2 regions of the Pseudarthrobacter sp. MOO13 genome follow, and region 1 is predicted to be linked to the other one. Evidence: predicted binding sites of a transcription regulator. Region 1 holds the regulator's gene; the other holds the start of a gene.
The links. The regulator LexA, encoded in region 1, represses DNA repair genes until DNA is damaged. The targets are predictions, from matches to a motif close to TCGAACANNTGTTCGA.
Positions count from the first base shown of each region.

Region 1 (5,699 bases):
ACAACCTCGGCGCGCAATGCCTCCACCTTGCCAGGCCATTCACCGATGCCCTCGGCTTCCGTGCCATGTTCCACGCCGGCCTCGAAGAGGACCTGCAAACCCACGCAGATGCCCAGCACGGGGCGTCCTCCTGCGACGCGCCTGCCGATGAGGCGGATGCCGTCCACGGCCTTGAGTTCGCGCATCACGGTCTCGAATGCGCCGACGCCGGGCACCACCAGGCCGTCGGCGTTGAGCACATCGTCCGGTTTGGCGCTGAGGATCACTTCCGCACCGGCGCGCTCCAGGGCGCGCACGGCGGAGCGGACGTTCCCGGACCCGTAGTCGAGCACCGTCACCGTCGGCTTGCCCTCGGGCGACGGGAGCTTCTGTGAGGCGGTGGGATCGATGATCGCTCCGTCCTTGAGGACCTGCCCGCTCACAGCGCACCCTTGGTGGAGGGGATGCCTTCAACCCGGGGATCGGGTTCGACGGCGGCGCGGAGCGCGCGGGCGAAGGCCTTGAACTGCGCCTCCACGATGTGGTGCGGGTCCCGGCCGGCCAGGACGTTCATGTGCAGGCAGATGCCGGCGTGCAGCGTGATGGCCTCAAAGACGTGGCGGGTCAGGGAGCCGGTGAAGTGGCCGCCTATCAGGTGGTACTCCTGGCCAGCGGGCTCGCCGCCGTGGACCAGGTAGGGACGGCCGGAGACGTCCACCACCGCGTTGGCGAGGGCTTCGTCCAGCGGCACGGTGGCCTCGCCAAACCTGCGGATCCCGGCTTTGTTTCCCAACGCGGTCCGCAGGACCTCGCCGAACGTGATGGCGACATCCTCCACGGTGTGGTGGACGTCGATGTGGGTGTCGCCGGTGGCTTTGACGGTCATGTCGATCAGCGAGTGCTTGCACAGGGCGGTCAGCATGTGGTCGTAGAACGGCACCGAGGTGTCGATGTTGGACACACCCGTTCCGTCGAGGTTGATCTCCACGAGGACGGAGGACTCGCTGGTGGCGCGCTCCATGCGGGCGGTCCGGGCCGCAGCAGTATTCGAACCGGTTGAACTCATGGTGAAGGATCCTTAGTGGGAGAAGGAGTGGTTCAGGGCGCCCAGCGCCGCTGTATCAAGTCTAGGCGGGAAGCGCGGCGTGGCCCGCAAGGATGCGCTCCAGGGACGTGAGGAAGGCTGTGGTTTCCGGCTCGGTACCGGCCGTGACCCGCAGGTGCCCGGGAATTCCCACGTCGCGGATCAGCACGCCCGCGTCCAGCAGTTCCTGCCAGACCTGGTGCGGGTTCTCCAGGCCGCCGAAGAACACGTAGTTGGAGTCGGACGCGGCGGGCTTGAGGCCCATCCTGGTCAGCTCAGCCACAATGCGGTCGCGCTGCTGCTTGATGTCCTGCACATCGGCCATGAGCGCTTCGCGGTGCTGCAGGGCTGCCAGGGCGGTTGCCTGGGTGATCGCGGACAGGTGGTACGGAAGGCGCACCAGCCGCAGGGCATCGGTGACCTCCGGGGCCGCGGCCATGTAGCCGAGGCGTGCGCCGGCGAGTGCGAAGGCCTTGCTCATGGTGCGGGAGACAATCAGCCGCTCCCTGCCGGGCAACAGGGTCAGGGCGCTGGGCGTGCCGTCGTGGGCGAATTCGTGGTACGCCTCGTCCACGATGACGATGGTCTGGCTTGGAGCACCGGCCTCGTAGACAGCCTCGACGACGTCCAGTCCCAGGCCGGTGCCGGTGGGATTGTTCGGCGAGCAGAGGAACACGATGTTCGGCTGCAGCTCCCTGACCTGCCGGGCAGCGGATTCTGCGCTGAGGTCGTAGCCCTCGGCCCGGACACCGGTGATGTATTCGGTGTCGGTGCCGCTCGCCAGCAGCGGGTACATGGAGTACGTGGGCGGGAAGCCCAGGGCGGTGCGGCCCGGGCCGCCGAACGCCTGGAGGATTTGCTGCAGGACCTCGTTGGAGCCGTTGGCGGCCCACAGGTTGGTTTCGTCGAGGCCGTGGCCAAGGTACTCGGCCAGGGCCTTGCGGAGCTCGGTGAACTCCCGGTCCGGGTAGCGGTTCAGGCCGGCGGCGGCCTCCGTCACGGCGGCGCTGATGGCGGCACGCACGTCCGCCGGGACGCCATGGGTGTTCTCGTTGACGTTCAGGAGAATGGGGACGTCCAGTTGGGGCGCCCCGTAGGGAGTCAGCCCGCGAAGGTTGCTGCGGAGGGGTAGCCGGTTCAGGCGTTCTAGCTGGTCGTTCACCTGAACAGTTTAGTTGCCGTGGCAACTACCGGAAAATATGACACTTTTGGCCTGCCTCGGAAACGCCCGGACGAAGAGCTGGCGGCAGCCTCCGGGGGACGCGCACCCGCAGTCACCAGGCCGCGGCGCCAGGCTGCCGCTCCGCGGTACCCGCTCAAGAAGGGGTCAGTGGCTGGGGACGAAGAGCTGCTGCCCGGGCAGGACCGCGCCGGCGGACAGGTTGTTGAGCTGGACGATGTCCGCCACGACGTCCCGTGCATCCCGGTTCGGGGCCACGGCACCGGCGATGGACCACAGGGACTGGCCGGGCTGGACCGTGACTGTCACCGTGGGCGTCACGGCGAGGTCCGCGGCGGAATCGGAGGCCTTGGCCGGGGAGTGGAAAAGTCCCGCCAAGGAGAGCAGCAGGACCGCGAGGAGAATCAGCGGCACTCCCACCAGGACGATCCGCCCCCGCCGGGTCAACCGAAGCGGCGCCGGTGATGGCGCAGTTCCGGCACTGATCCGCCGGCTGCCGGACGAGTGGCGCTCCCCGGCCAGGAACTCCGGACGGGATATGTGGGAAAGAGTTAAAGCTGACATGAACTGAGCCCTCCTGGACCTGCCGTGCTGCCCGGGTGTCCGCCGCTGCCGTCCTGCCTGCCGTGCCGGAATACCGATCTCTTCCGGCCAGGTCTTCGAACAGGCCATGCAATGGTTAGAACACATATTCGAACTTTGCTTACTAAGTTTTAGCACCTATCAACGAACAATGTCGAGACTCGCTAGAACAAATGTTTGAAAAAGCAATGTGGCTGGCCTAGCTTGGAAACCAAGAACAACCACCACTGAAGTTGAACAGCAGGGTCTGACAATGACAGCGGTGACCCTTCACGCAACGCCGGCCTACGGCGTGGGGCGGAAGATCCGGCGGCAAGCGAAAGGCATTGGCGAACATGGCAGCAGCAGCCGCCGGGGGCAGGACGGCCCCGCAACCAAAGAGGACTCCGAAGGGGCTTACCCCGCGGCAGAAGAAGATCCTCGAGACCATCCAGCGGTCCGTCAATGACAACGGCTACCCGCCCTCAATGCGCGAGATCGGCGACACGGTGGGCCTTGCGAGCTTGTCCAGCGTGACCCATCAGCTGTCCCAGCTGGAGAAGCTTGGCTACCTCCGGCGCGACCCGAAGCGGCCGCGGGCCATGGAGGTGCTCATGCCCCTCACGCTTGACGGCGGCGGCGGGAAGCCGATTGCCGCCTCAGCGCCGCAGACACCCGGCGCCACCGTAACGGAGCTGCCTACCGCGCTGGACACCGCCATGGTTCCGCTCGTGGGCCGGATTGCCGCCGGCGGTCCCATCCTCGCCGAGCAGCTCGTTGAGGATGTCATGCCGCTCCCCCGCCAACTTGTGGGCCAGGGTGAACTGTTCATGCTCAAGGTGGCCGGGGACTCCATGGTGGACGCCGCCATCTGCGACGGAGACTGGGTCGTGGTGCGCCGCCAGGCGGACGCCGTCAACGGTGACATCGTCGCTGCCCTGCTCGATGACGAAGCAACCGTCAAGACCTTCCGCCAGCGGGACGGCCACACCTGGCTGCTCCCGCAGAACACGCAGTACGAACCCATCCTGGGCGACCACGCGACCATCATGGGCAAAGTGGTTTCGGTGCTGCGGTCCCTCTGACACCGCCTGTCACCTCCGGCCGCGGCAGGACTCTATTCAGAGGCCTCCGCGCCGAGCCTGGTGAGTGCGGCCAGCGCCTTGCTGCGGTCCGTGGTGGACCAGAAAGGCGGCAGCGCGGCCCGCAGGAAGCCCGCATAACGTTCGGTTGCCAGCCGCGAATCCAGCACCGCCACCACTCCTTTGTCGCCGGTTGACCGGATCAGCCGCCCGGCGCCCTGCGCCAGCCGGATGGCCGCGTGGGTAGCCGACACCGACATGAAACCGTTGCCACCGGCCTGGGCCACGGCCCGCGACCGAGCTGTCATGAGGGGATCGTCCGGCCTGGGGAAGGGAATCCGGTCGATCACCACGAGCCGGCACGACCCGCCCGGAACGTCCACCCCCTGCCACAGGGACATAGTCCCGAAGAGGCAGGTATCCGGTTCGTCCGCGAACTGCTTGACCAGGGCGGTCATGGTTGACTCGCCCTGGCAGAGCACGGTCATATCGAGCTTGGGCCGCAGGGCATCGGCGGCCTCCTCCGCAGCCCGACGCGAGGAAAAGAGGCAAAGGGCCCCGCCACCGGATGCTTTGATGAGCGCCTCGAGCTCCTCCAGGGCTTCCGGCGAAACACCCCGGCCCGGTTTGGGCAGGTGTCCCGCCACGTAGAGGATGCCCTGTTTGGGGTAGTCGAAGGGTGAGCCGACATCCACCCCCGTCCAGCTGGGAGCTCCGTCGCCTATCAGTCCCAGCCCGCCCGCTGCCGGTTCGAACGCGGACCCGATGGCCAGGGTGGCAGAGGTCAGCACAACAGTGTGGCCGGCGAAGAGTCCTTCCCTCAGCCGCCCGGCAACGGACAGCGGCGCGATGTTGACCAGCACCGGCGCATTCTCGTCAGGCTGGGAGTAACCCTGGCCGGGGTCGAAGGTGCTCGCGCGCGAGAACCAGACCACTTCGCGGTTCTCTCGGGCAGCCAGCAGCCGTTCGCATAATTCAAGGATCAGCATGAGGCGGGACCGGGCGAGCTGCCGCCCGCCGTCGGCCGTGGTGTTGCTGTCCCCCTTGGAATCGGACAGCGCCGCGCGGCAGGCCTCACGCAGCTGGTCCACGCAGTCCAGCTGTTCGTCGTTCAGGCCGTTGGGCAGCAGCCCGTTCGGGGCCCCGGCGAGGGCCAGCTCAAGGTTGGCGGCCGCAGCGTTCAGGGCGTCAACGGTGATGGCCGTGTGTTTGCGGGCACCTGATGCGGCGGCGTGCACCATGGCGACGGACAACTGCCCGGAGACGGCCCCGGTGACGCGGTCCTGCAGTTCATGCGCCTCGTCCACTACCACGACGTCATATTCGGGCAGCACGGCGAGCCCCTCGAAGGCGCTGACGGCGAGCATGGCGTGGTTGGTCACCACGACGTCTGCCTCGGCCGCGTCCTGCCGCGCCAGTTCACTGAAGCACTCAGCGGCCATGGGACATTTTTGCGCCCCCAGGCATTCCATGGAGGTCACGGACACCTGCCGCCATGCACGGTCGGTCACGCCGGGAAGAAGCTCGTCACGGTCGCCGGTGGCGGTCTTCTCGGCCCACTCCCGCAGCCGCACCACTTCCTTGCCCAGCTGGGAGGCGGGACCGCCCACAGAGGCGGCGAAGTGCGGCACGCTGGTGTCCTCGCCCAGGGAGAACAGCTGGCCCTCCGAAGGCTCTTCGGAAGGGAACCCGCCCTCCACCTTGTGGCGGCAGACGTAGTTGGACCGCCCCTTGACCAGGGCCACTTTGACGGGCCGTTCCAGGGCCGGGGTGATGTTCTTTAGGAGGCGGGGCAGGTCCCTGCCCACGATCT
Region 1 is NZ_CM177848.1:2,583,668-2,589,366, forward strand. Features, by position in the region: gene hisH (imidazole glycerol phosphate synthase subunit HisH) at 1-422, opposite strand, end outside; gene hisB (imidazoleglycerol-phosphate dehydratase HisB) at 419-1,045, opposite strand; gene AC4EEO_RS11890 (histidinol-phosphate transaminase) at 1,107-2,225, opposite strand; gene AC4EEO_RS11895 (LysM peptidoglycan-binding domain-containing protein) at 2,391-2,807, opposite strand; gene lexA (transcriptional repressor LexA) at 3,161-3,889, shown strand; gene AC4EEO_RS11905 (ATP-dependent DNA helicase) at 3,922-5,699, opposite strand, start outside.

Region 2 (5,699 bases), on a different replicon from region 1:
TGTTCACTGATGACGTCCATCCAGTCGTACCCGTCGTTCATGTGGTAATCGACCAGCACGGGAACATCGTGGATGGTCTCCCCTGTGTCGGTGGTGGTCACGGTCTTGGTGATGATGGCGTTCATTTTGGTGGTGCTCCTTCTTGTCCGAGAAGTGGGTGGGTGGGGCGGTTCGTGGTGACCGGCCAGCTCCCCTTCTCCCCCCGTTGTTTTTTGCCTGCTGGCAAGCTTGCTTGCTCGGTGCCCGAACCGGCCCGTCTACCCATCGGGCAAGAGCCGAAAAATCTTGCGGGACAGTCGCGCCAGCGGCGGTCCCTGGCCTAAGAATTTTCGGCTCGCAGGCCCCCGGAGGGGGCTAGACGGGTTGGATCGGGTACCTAGAATCCGAAGGACAGCAGCAAAAGACGTCGTAGACACAACAGGTGATGACGGGCCGGAGCTCTGCGACGGACCGGCAACACCCAACAGCCAGCCGCGCCAGCGGACGCCCCTTTCGATGCGAGCCCTGCGAGCATGCACCATCAGTTACCGCTGTGATGACCCGTGTGGCATGCTCGAAGGTGTAAGCAGCAGGATGTTTACAGCCCAGGGCAGAGGGGCCCCTTCCCCACCGGTCGCGGCCCCCTGCTTTGCCCTGGACGGTCACTGGAGTGGTTGATAGGGAGGCAAGGCCGATGGGTGTGTGGAGCTGGTTCGCCCCTCGGCGCAAGCCCGTAACGGGCGCTGGTCGCCCTGCCCTGGCAGCGGCCGTTGCCCCGGTGGAACGGGAGCCGTTGACGGCTGCGCGGGTGGCAGATCTGAACGCGGCGTGGGTCGAAGTCGCCGAGGCCGCGGAAGAGTCACCTGTCACCGGTTTTCATGCCTGTTCACGGGGCGGGAAGCCCTGGCAGGAAGATCCGGCAGCTGTGCGGGCCGTGGCGGCCCTGCTCCGCCGCGTTGACGCGGACGACGCCGCTACCGAAGGCCCTGCAGCCACGTAAGTACCGGCACGGACGTTCGTGCTGGTTTCTCCTTTAGGCTGGGCCCATGGCCGAGTTCCTGCCGCCGGCACTGCAACCGCCGGTCGCGGTTGCCCTGGCCAAACTCGTCAAATCCTTTCCCGGCCCCAACGCACTGCCCGGCGGCCTATGGGCGGAACCCAAGTGGGACGGTTTCCGCACTACGGCTTTTCATGACGGCGGCACGGTGACGCTCTGGTCCAGACAGGGCAAAGAACTCACAAAAGTCCTGCCAGACCTGGCTGCGGCCATCGCTGACCAGGTGCCACCCGGCGTAATCCTGGATGGCGAAGCCATCATCTGGAACCGGGACCGGCTGGACTTCGACGCGCTGCAGCAGCGCATGGTCACCTCCAAGGCCGCGCTGCCGGCCCTGACCAACGAGCTGCCCGCATCGTTCGTGGCCTTCGACGTGCTCGCCGTCGCCGGGCACGACACCCGGGCCCTGCCGTTCACCGGACGCCGGCAGCTGCTCGAAGAACTCGCCCGGGACTGGGCACCGCCGCTGAACCTCTCCCCCATCACCCGGAACATGGGCCAGGCGAAAACCTGGCTGCGGGATCTTCCCGCGACAGGAATCGAAGGTCTCGTCTTCAAAGGCGACCAGCCCTACGAGGCCGCCAGGATCTGGCTGAAGCTCAAGCACAAAGACGTCTGGGACATCGTGTGCGCCGCCGTGATCGGGTCCGTGTCCCAGCCGCAGGCCCTCATCGCCGGCCTGCCCGTTGGCGGCGAACTGAAGATCGTCGGCCGGTCAACCGTCCTCTCCACCAAGGTCGGCCGTGAACTGGGCCGGCACCTCCGTCCTGCCGGTCCCGGCCACCCGTGGCCCGAAGAGATCAGCGAGTCCTCCCTGAACAGATTCAGCAAGGACAAAGGCCCCGTGCGGCTGACCCTGGTCGAACCGGTCGTAGTCGAGGTCACCGCCGACGTCGCCTGGTCCGGCACATCCTTCCGACACCCCATTAGCTACCGGCGCCCCAGGCCGGAGCTGGATCCCGCCGAGGTCGGTCTTCCCCCGGAACTGCACCACCGGCACCGCTGACCGCGCGAAGACAGAAGCCCGCGGGAACATGATGCAATCACCCTCCAGCGGTCCCGCATCCAATGCAACATGGTCAGGAAAACCGAATGTCAGAGCGGGCGCGTACACTAAATTTCGAAAGTATGTTCGAATAAAGGTGTGTTGTGAGCGTGATTGTCGGTCCCCGCGTGGTAGAGGCGGGGGTGTCGTTGTTGTCGGTACTGGTCTCCCCAGTGCCGGTCGCTGCGGGGTTCCCGTCGCCGGCGCAGGACTACTTCGACGGCCGGATCGACCTGAACGAGCACCTTATTAAAGACGTCACCAGCACGTACGTGGTCCGGGTGACCGGGGAGTCCATGGAGGGTGCCGGCATCAGTGATGGGGACGAGCTGATCGTCAACCGGGCACTGGAACCCAAGGACGGATCTGTGGTTGTCGCCGTCCTGGACGGGGAACTAACCATCAAACGTCTGCGCATCACGCCGACAGGGGTGGTGCTGCAGGCCGAAAACCCGGCCTACCCCGACATTGAGGTGCCAGCCCTCAGCGACCTCGTGATCTGGGGTACCGCCGTAAGGTGCCTGCATTATGTCTAGAGGCCGGGATGTCTAAGCCGGCGGTCATGCGGCGGATGCCGCAAATCGCGCACGTGGACGTCAACTGCTTCTACGCCTCCGCCGAGCGCGCGTTCAACCCCTCTCTTGAGCGGCGCCCGGTGATCGTACTCTCGAACAACGACGGCTGCGCCGTCACCCGCTCCCCCGAGGCCAAAGCCCTGGGCATCGCCATGGGCGAGCCCTGGTTCAAGCTCGCCCCACGCGCCAAGGAATGGGGCCTGGTCGCGCTCTCAAGCAACTACGAGCTCTACGGAGACATCAGCGCCCGGGTGATGGAACTACTCGGCCGCTACTCGGCCTGGCTCGAGGTGTACAGCATCGACGAAGCCTTCCTCGGCGTCAAAGGCACCCCGACAGAGCTCGCCGAGATGGGCCGGTCGATCAAGGCCACGGTCCGGCGGAACGTCGGCGTGCCCGTCTGCGTCGGAATCGGCCCGACCAAGACCCTCGCGAAGCTGGCCAACAAGTGGGCCAAGAACAACAAGACCTTCGCCGGGGTCTGCCACTGGGACTCCATCCCCCAGGACGTACGCCAGGGCCTACTCGACCGGCTGTCCGTCGAGGAAGTGTGGGGCATCGCCGGCCGGCTCACGCGCCGGCTCAACGTCATGGGCATCTTCACCATCGCCGACCCCACCCAAGCCGACCCGGTCATGATCCGCGACAAATTCAACGTCGTCGTGATGCGCACCGTCCTGGAACTGCAGGGCACCCCCTGCATCCCAATGGAAGAAGAACGCATCGGCCGGGACCAACTCATCTTCTCCCGCTCATTCGCCAAACCCATCACCACCACGGCCGGGATCCGGCAGGTCATGAGCGTCTACGGACAGCAAGCCTCCGCCCGACTGGCCAAACACGGGCTGCAGGCCAAAGTCCTCACCGCATTCGCAGGGACCTCACACTTCAACCCCAACGACACCTCCTACCCCTCCGTCTGCATCCCGCTGCCAATGCCCACCGCCGACCCCGTCATCCTCACCAAAGCCGCCCACGCCCTCCTCCCCCGGATCGTCGAAGGCATCAGGTATGCCAAGGCGGGGATCATGGTCACCGACCTCCGCCCCACCGGCAACCAAAAACCCCTCGAACTGTTCGAGAACCGGCACGAGGAACGCCACATCGGCCCCCTCCTCGAAGACGTCACCCGCCGCTACGGCCGCGGCTCCATCGGCCTCGGCTACGGCGGGATCCGCGGCGGACCGGACTGGACCATGAAACGCGACATGCTCTCGCCCAGATACACCACCCACTGGGACGAACTCCCCCTCGTCAAAGCCGCCTAACCACCCGACCCAGCAAAACCAGAAAGAACACCACCAGCGATGACCATCACCCCCGAAGCACCCACACTCAGCATCCCCGTCGATGTCCGCTTCACCCCCGCCGGCACTCCCCTCGCCGTCCGCTACGACGGCCGGATCTGGGCCGTTGATCCCACCCTCGACAGCGCCCACTGGTATACCAGAGACGCCTGGTGGGAAACCCGCCAAACCATCCCCGTCGGCATCGGCAACGTCGTCGACATCGAACACTGGCAAGTCCAGGTCCGCCTGACCTCGACCTCGGCACTTCAAACGTTCGAACTGCGCCGCGACCCATTGTCGGACCAGTGGCTGCTCGAAGCCATCACCGATGAGGGCGCGGCCGCGGCATAGCCCGCCCGGGCGCCGGAACGGACTACCGGGCCGTTGCCCACAGCCGGGGGCAACTCTTTATGGGTTACCAAACGCTACGACTCCTAAGGGCTATACCCCAACGCGCTCCTAAATCCCGCCCGTGGATAACCCGAATTGACCACAACCATGGACAACTCAAAGATCACCTCGAGCGACAGGAAGTCCAGCTCTAAGAGCGTTTGGGCTGCAGCCAAGTTCCATAGACGACACGGCGGCGCCTACGCGACAGGAATTCGGCAGCCGGCCGCATACGAGTGATGGCTTCAGGGTTTCTCAGAACATGGAGGCTTACTTCGAAGTCCCAGGCTTCCTGCTGGTTCCGGTCTAGGGTGAAGGGAAACACGGGTTCCTTTGAGGCGTTCGGAGGATCAAATAGCGATGCGATGCCGCCTCCGCCGTGAGAGGCCGGAATCATTTGTACAGGGGAATTCTTGCGCTCGATCTGCCAATAAGCAGAGAGAACCAGTGTGGCATGGTTTCCGGTATTGGAAATTTCCACACTGAACGAGCTTTTATCCGTTTCTGCCGTTCCCAATCCGCCCAACCATTGTCTTCCGTTGACGGTGACGACGGCCCGGTCCCAACGCCAGGTCCGCCAAGCCACGAGAAGTGCCAGTAAGAACGCTGCCGTAGAAACAATCTCTGAATACCCCATCAGACAATTATTGCTGGCTTAGCATAAGTCGCTGTCTTCGAGCGCAATTCAAATGTGGCAAGACCATAGGGCTAACGCATATTGGTGCTACCGGTTCGACAAGCTCGCAGCCGGGCGACCAACAGGCAGCCCAGCATCAGGACACTGATGCGGGTACGGATGCCCTGTAGCTGTGGCTCTGCATGTATTGCGACAAGGGTTTTGCCGTGAAGCGCTCGTGGGGTTGGCGTTGCAGGGCGTTGATCTTGTAAGCCGTGGGCTCGTCTTTCCACTCCTGCACAATCAAGGGAAGTGCCGCAATGATGGCAGCACTCTGGAGTGCGATCGCCGTGACTCCCCTGACCCCCTGGGGAGTCTGCTTCATGCCTATCCAGTGGAGCTCGTTATCAAAGAGGCTGCGTGTCTCGTCCGCCTCTTGAAGGTGCCGTAGGTCATGCGTGATGATTGCGTTCATTCCCAGTTCCCGGAGTCTAGGAAAGAGACGCAAGTCCTTTTCGCCTTCTAGGTCCAAGTCCTGGGTGGTCACGAAATCGTGCCAGGGGAACATCGTCCGTAGATGCTGGCTGACCTGAACCACAAAGTTCTCGTCCATGAAAAACTTCATCCCGCATCACGCACCATATGGTCGAACATGATGGCATCGCGGGCGGCGTCTGGTGAAACGGTGGGATAGAAGTGGGCAATGTTTTCGACGGTGATGGTTTCACCATCCACAATGCTTGCCACT
Region 2 is NZ_JBZCRX010000002.1:63,639-69,337, forward strand. Features, by position in the region: gene AC4EEO_RS20445 (hypothetical protein) at 1-125, opposite strand, end outside; gene AC4EEO_RS20450 (hypothetical protein) at 788-979, shown strand; gene AC4EEO_RS20455 (ATP-dependent DNA ligase) at 1,026-2,042, shown strand; gene AC4EEO_RS20460 (LexA family protein) at 2,186-2,617, shown strand; gene AC4EEO_RS20465 (Y-family DNA polymerase) at 2,626-3,924, shown strand; gene AC4EEO_RS20470 (hypothetical protein) at 3,964-4,296, shown strand; gene AC4EEO_RS20475 (hypothetical protein) at 4,487-4,972, opposite strand; gene AC4EEO_RS20480 (hypothetical protein) at 5,109-5,564, opposite strand; gene AC4EEO_RS20485 (MerR family transcriptional regulator) at 5,573-5,699, opposite strand, start outside.
Region 2: a site for LexA is predicted at 2,157-2,172, ahead of AC4EEO_RS20460 (LexA family protein). Genes of this name have one in related genera too.